One region of the Cronobacter dublinensis subsp. dublinensis LMG 23823 genome, then DNA from elsewhere that is predicted to be linked to it. Evidence: predicted binding sites of a transcription regulator. Region 1 holds the regulator's gene; each other region holds the start of a gene.
The links. Region 1 encodes Fur, which represses iron uptake genes when iron is present. Its sites were predicted from a motif close to ATAATAATGAGAACNACTATCAA; they were not measured.

Region 1 (2,267 bases):
AGAGGATCTGGAAGCGTTCGATATTCTTCTGCTTGGCATCCCGACCTGGTACTACGGTGAAGCGCAGTGCGACTGGGACGACTTTTTCCCGACGCTGGAAGAAATTGACTTCAACGGTAAGCTGGTTGCGCTGTTCGGCTGCGGCGACCAGGAAGATTACGCGGAATACTTCTGCGACGCGCTGGGCACCATTCGCGATATTATCGAGCCGCGCGGCGCGACTATCGTTGGCCACTGGCCGACCGAAGGTTATCACTTCGAAGCGTCCAAAGGTCTGGCGGATGACGATCACTTCGTCGGCCTCGCGATTGACGAAGATCGCCAGCCGGAGCTCACCGCAGAACGCGTTGAGAAGTGGGTGAAGCAGGTTTCTGAAGAGCTGCACCTGCAGGAAATCATCAACGCCTGATGATAAACGGCGCGGGCGGCCGTCCGCGCCGGTTGATAGATAAAAGCAATGAAAATAATTGCTACAAATTTTTAACTTTCCCTCACTACGCTGTACAATGGCTTCCTTAATTATCAGGCCTTCACGTTAAAAACGCTGGCGGGTCCACGATTTTTAAGCTCTTTTTTGCCGGGTGCTTGCGGTTTTCATTTAGGCATGTCAGTTCTATAATGAGACGCATTCATCTTCGGCGTATCCGATGTATCGCTCCCTTTCGGGACGAGTCGTTAAGCAACAGGACAGATTCCGCATGACTGACAACAATACCGCATTAAAGAAGGCCGGCCTGAAAGTCACGCTTCCTCGATTAAAAATCCTCGAAGTGCTGCAGGAACCGGTCAATCATCATGTCAGTGCGGAAGACCTTTATAAGCGTCTGATTGACATGGGTGAAGAGATTGGCCTTGCCACGGTCTATCGCGTACTGAACCAGTTCGACGATGCCGGCATTGTCACCCGTCACAACTTCGAAGGCGGTAAATCCGTTTTCGAGCTGACGCAACAGCATCATCACGATCACCTGATCTGCCTCGATTGCGGCAAAGTGATCGAATTCAGCGATGAATCTATTGAAGCTCGTCAGCGTGAAATCGCGACGCGTCACGGCATCCGCCTGACTAACCACAGCCTCTATCTGTACGGTCACTGTGCCGATGGCGACTGCCGCGAAAACGAACACGCGCACGAGGTCGGCGAGAAATAACGCTCGTCATACCGCCTGCTCCAAAGCCGACCTGTGTCGGCTTTTTTATTGTCTGAAAACCAGAGACTGAAAATACAGCTGTACTATTTTAGATAAAAAACACTGCGCTGCGTATTTTAATACAGCGTACAATGCTTAATTAAACCATATCTATTTTATTAAATTGAAATTCAGAAAAGATAAATGTCTTTACCGGTCAATCAGTTAGGCAACGAATTATCACGATTGTTCATTTCCTCTTCCCTGCCCCTTATTGCAGCAATAAAAAAGCATCCATTAAGATACAGCAACGACATAATTTTATTTTAAACAAGGTAACCAATATGGTATTACCCTCCAAACCCCTTGCTGAGATTTATCGCATTGCTGATATTTTCAATAGTTACGGTAACTGGTCTCGTGCGGAGAAAAATACGCTGATCCCGCTGCGGGACGGGGAAATCTGTATCATACGCGGCGGTCAGTTCTCGCTGATGCGCCAGAGCGACCGGCTGCTGCTGGAAAAAAGCAGCGCCCCGTCGGTACTGGGCCTGGCCAGAAATTTAGGTAAATCCCAATTCGCAAAATTACAGGCGGATTCAGAATGTCATTATCAGTTAATTCCTTTTGATTATTTCATGCAGGAAATTGAAAAAAATCACTGCCAGTTACATCTCCTGGTTTTGTCCTCATGGATAATTAATATGCTTTGCTATCGCGAAGAGATTATGCTCGGCAGAAACAGCTTTAGTATGATTAAAGCCAATATCGAATGTCTGGCCGCGATGGATGAGTTTATGCGTAACCGGATTAACGTCGCAGATTATATTGTTAAAAAAACCAATCTTTCCCGCAGTATGGTAATGAAAACCCTTTCTCAGTTGCGCAGCGCGAAACATATTGAAATCAGTAAAGGTAAGCTGCTAGCCGTGCATTCCCTGCCTGACGCGCCGTAATACGCCGCCCCGATAAACCTAAAAGCCAGCCCGGAGGCTGGCTTTTTTATTATGCCGTTACGGCTGCAGGTGCTCCGTCCGGCTGTAACGTTTGCCGTCGTGGCTGACGCTGCGCACCTGCACGTCGCCCGTGACGCCCGGCGGTTGCGCGGCGTCATAGCGCTGCCAGCGCGCGCCGCCA
Region 2 (2,267 bases), 1.9 Mb from region 1:
CCGTGACGTTTTGCGCGGTCCACAGTCCGTTAATGCGCCCGAGCATGTGATCCGGCGTCTGAAGCTGAATAAGCTGGTATTGAATCAGCGAGCTGATGCCGCTCAGGTAGCCGAACAGCGCCAGGCAGACAAATGCCAGCGGCCACCAGGGCATCAGACTGAACACGCCAACCGCCGCCAGCCCCAGCACCGAGGCGATAAGCATCGTGCGGCCGGGACGAAGGGAGTGCGCCAGCCCGCCGCTGGTAAGCGCGCCCAGCGCCGCGCCGAGCGGCACGGCGGCGTAAAGCACACCGATTTCACCGCTCGCCATCTGCCAGTGACTGGCCAGCGCCGGATAAAGCACGCGCACCGCGCTCGCCATCGTCAGCAGCGCGCCGATGAGCGCCACGCCGCCGACGATCGGGCTTGCGACAAGAAATCGCAGGCCGTCCGCCAGCGCGCGCAGCGGGTGCTGGCGCTGCATCTGCGGCGCGGGCAGCGCCGGGAGCGTAAGCAGAGGCAGGAGCGTCAGAAACGTGCCGAGCGCCGCCAGCGCGTAGTTCCAGGCCACACCGCCCCAGGCGAGCAGCATCCCGCCGAGCAGCGGCGAAATCACCGACCCGAGCCGTACCGTCAGCATGGTGATAGCCCCCGCCTGCATCAGATTTTCCCGTCCGACGATGGCGGGCGTCGCCGCCAGTAGCGCGGTCACGCCGATCGCCCCGAAAAAGCCGTCCCACAGTCCGAGCAGATAGATGGCGGTCACCGACGGCGCGGGCAGCATGGCGTTGACCCACAGCCCGATAAACCCGACGCCGCAGGTGGAGCGCGCCAGCAGAATGAGCTTTTTGCGCTCGTGGCGGTCAGCCAGCACGCCGCCGGTCATCAGCCCGATAAACATCGCAGCGCCGGTGAGCGTCACCGCGAGACCGACCTGAAAGGTCGAACCGGTGAGCGTCTGGATCTGTACCGGCACCGCCACGCCGAGCAGGCCGAGGCCGAGAATGGAAATAAACCGCGCCAGAAAGACGGCACGATAAGCGGGATGCGTTTTCAATAACGAGAGATTAAGCAGCAGCGAATGTCGGTTCATTACAGGGCCTTAACGCGAATTTTCCTTGCCGGATAACGGGACGGCCATGCTAACATAGCCAGATAAGAGTGATAATAACTATCATTATCGGTTCCAGGGTGTGCGTTATGTCGGCCTCTCGCTGTTCCACCAGGATGGTTGTCCTGCTGTGTCTCTTTTTATTGCTGCTGCTGATGGTCGCCTTCAGTCTGCTGGCGGGTGCCAAATCCCTGCCCTTTTCTCTCGTCATGAACGCGCTGACCGGCACCTGCCGCGGCGCGGACTGCACCATCGTGCTTGACGCCCGTCTGCCGCGGACCCTCGCGGGCCTCGTCGCAGGGCTGTCGCTTGGGCTCGCCGGCGCGCTGATGCAAACCCTGACCCGCAACCCACTGGCCGACCCCGGCCTGCTCGGCGTGAATTCCGGCGCCAGTTTCGCCATTGTGCTCGGCGCGGCGCTGTGGGGCGTGAGCGATCCGCTGGAGATCCTGATGCTGGCGCTGTGCGGCGCGCTGCTGGCGACGCTTGTGGTGGCCTTTACCGGCAGCGCGGGCGGCGGCCAGCTGAGCCCGGTCCGGCTGACGCTCGCGGGCGTCGCGCTGGCGGCGGTGCTGGAAGGGCTCTCGAACGGTATTGCGTTGTTAAACCCGGTGGTTTATGACCAGCTGCGCTTCTGGCAGGCGGGCTCGCTTGATATCCGCACGCTGGTCACACTGAAGGCTATCGCGCCGGTCGTTGCGCTGGGGACGATTATCGCGCTGCTGCTAAGCCGCAGTCTCAACAGCCTGAGCATGGGCAGCGACACCGCCACGGCGCTCGGCAGCCGGGTGGCGCGCACGCAGGCGCTCGGGCTTATCGCTATTACGCTGTTGTGCGCCAGCGCCACCGCCGTGGTCGGCCCCATCGCTTTTATCGGGCTGATGATGCCGCATCTGGCGCGCTGGCTGGTGGGCACAGATCACCGCTGGTCGCTGCCAGTGACGTTGCTCGCCACCCCCTCGCTGCTGTTGCTGGCGGACATCATCGGCCGCCTGATTGTGCCGGGCGAGCTGCGGGTATCGGTGATGAGCGCGTTTATCGGCGCGCCCGCGCTGATTTATCTGGTGCGCCAGCGGCGCGGCGGGGTGGCGTTATGAGGCCGGTACCCCCTCGCCTGTGGTTGTTTTGCCTGCTGACGTTAAGCCTGTGCGCCGGGCTCGGCGTCTGGGCGCTG
Region 3 (2,267 bases), 1.1 Mb from region 1:
ATGATGGCGCAGGACAAAGCCGGTATTTTCGGCGCGATGCGCAACAGTATGCGTCTCGCGTGGCAGAATATGCGGCTGGTGGCGCCTGCCGTGCTGCTATGGTTGCTGGCCCGCACCGCCCTGCTGCTGTTCGCCCCCGCCTTTGCCGCGCTGACGCCGCAAATCGGCGCGGTCGTCGCGGGCATCCTCAGCAACCTGCTGACGGCACTACTCCTCATTTATTTATTCCGGTTATATATGCTTATCCGGGAATAACCCTTTGCCCGCGTGCGGTCGTCGTGAGCGGGCCTCTTGATGGAACCGATGTATGAAGCAGTTACTCGATTTTTTGCCGCTGATTGTCTTTTTTGCTTTCTATAAATTGCATGACATTTTCTGGGCGACCGGCGCGCTGATCGTCGCCACCGCGCTGACGGTCATCTACAGCTGGTATAAATACCGCAAGGTCGAAAAAATGACCCTGGTGACCTTTGTGCTGGTCGCGGTCTTCGGCGGGCTGACTATCTATTTCCACAACGCGGAATTTATTAAGTGGAAAGTGACCATTATTTACGCCCTGTTCGCAGGCGCGCTGCTGATTGGCCAGTGGGTGATGAAAAAGCCGCTGATCCAGAGCATGCTGGGCAAAGAGATAACCCTGCCCGCGCAGGCGTGGACGCGTCTTAATCTCGCCTGGGCGGTGTTTTTTATCTTCTGCGGCCTGCTGAATATTTATGTCGCGTTCTGGCTGCCGGAAGCGGTCTGGATGAATTTCAAAGTGTTCGGCATCCCCGGCCTGACGCTGGTCTTTACCCTGTTGAGCGGCGTTTACATCTACCGCCATATGCCGCAGGAAGAAAAATAAGTTCCTGTCATTCTGTTAAAAACGAACGCCCCGCGGTTAGCGCCCGGGGCGTTTTTTTATGCGTGAACCTCTCACTATCCCCCAGATTTTACAAGCCATTACAGCCACATGCGCAATCATGAGGCAATTGTGGAGAAATTGTGGAGAATCCACTTTTTATATTGTAATGATAATTATTATCATTATCATGCGGGTGGATGATTACATTTCTACACAAAATGGAATAATTGATAATGTTTGAAAAAAAGCATGACATTCGCACGCCTCTGGCGCTGGCCATAGCCTCCCTGCTCGGAGGCAGCGCTTATGCCGCGCAGGCGACGGAGATGGACGATGGCGATGTAATGGTCGTTCAGGCCACGGCGGAACAGGCACTCAGGCAGCAGCCCGGCGTCTCCATCATCACGGCGGATGACATTGAGAAAGACCCGCCGGTCAACGATCTTTCAGACATTATTCGCAAAATGCCCGGCGTGAACCTGACCGGCAATAGCGCCAGCGGCAGCCGCGGCAACAATCGCCAGATCGATATTCGCGGCATGGGCCCGGAAAACACCTTAATCCTGGTGGATGGCGTCCCGGTGAGCTCCCGCAATGCCGTGCGTTACAGCTGGCGCGGCGAGCGCGACACGCGCGGCGACACCAACTGGGTGCCTGCCGAGATGGTCGAGCGCATCGAAGTGCTGCGCGGCCCTGCGGCGGCGCGTTACGGCAGCGGTGCGGCAGGCGGCGTAGTGAATATCATCACCAAACGCCCGACCAACGACTGGCACGGCTCGCTGTCGCTGTTTACCAACCAGCCGGAAAACGACAAAGAAGGCGCCACCCGACGCGCTAACTTCAGCCTGAGCGGCCCGCTGGCCGGCGACGCGCTGACCATGCGCCTCTACGGTAACCTCAACAAAACCGACGCTGACGATGACGACATCAACACCGCGCAGAATGGCTCTTACGCCGCCGGGCGCGAAGGGGTGCGCAATAAAGATATCAACAGCGTAATATCCTGGAAACTCACGCCAGAACAGATCCTGGATGTCGAATATGGCTACAGCCGTCAGGGCAACATCTACGCGGGCGACACGCAAAACAGCAACAGCAACGCCAGCCCCAACGGGCTTGTCCCCTCGCTCTACGGCCACGAAACCAACCGGATGTATCGCCAGAGCTACGGTATTACCCATAATGGCATCTGGGACTGGGGACAGTCGAAGACCGGCTTCTATTACGAAAAAACCAATAATACGCGTCTTCAGGAAGGAACGACGGGCCGCGTCGAAGGCATGATCACCGACGAGAAATACAGCACCAGCCGACTCGAAAACTACCGCGCCAGCAGCGAAATTAACGCGCCGCTGACGCTGCTGGTGGACCAGACCATGACGCTTGGCGTCGAGTGGGATCGCGAAGCGCTCAACGATCCGGC

Region 2: the regulator Fur is predicted to act here: its motif matches at 1,138-1,160, upstream of fepD (Fe(3+)-siderophore ABC transporter permease).
Region 3: the regulator Fur is predicted to act here: its motif matches at 1,011-1,033, upstream of AFK67_RS10975 (TonB-dependent siderophore receptor).

Annotation. Positions count from the first base shown of each region.
Region 1 is NZ_CP012266.1:1,350,983-1,353,249, reverse strand. It holds gene fldA (flavodoxin FldA) at 1-409, shown strand, start outside; gene fur (ferric iron uptake transcriptional regulator) at 699-1,151, shown strand; gene AFK67_RS06180 (helix-turn-helix domain-containing protein) at 1,475-2,086, shown strand; gene AFK67_RS06175 (beta-N-acetylhexosaminidase) at 2,144-2,267, opposite strand, start outside.
Region 2 is NZ_CP012266.1:3,233,712-3,235,978, forward strand. It holds gene entS (enterobactin transporter EntS) at 1-1,075, opposite strand, end outside; gene fepD (Fe(3+)-siderophore ABC transporter permease) at 1,183-2,190, shown strand; gene fepG (iron-enterobactin ABC transporter permease) at 2,187-2,267, shown strand, end outside.
Region 3 is NZ_CP012266.1:2,410,857-2,413,123, forward strand. It holds gene AFK67_RS10965 (YciC family protein) at 1-255, shown strand, start outside; gene AFK67_RS10970 (septation protein A) at 308-844, shown strand; gene AFK67_RS10975 (TonB-dependent siderophore receptor) at 1,078-2,267, shown strand, end outside.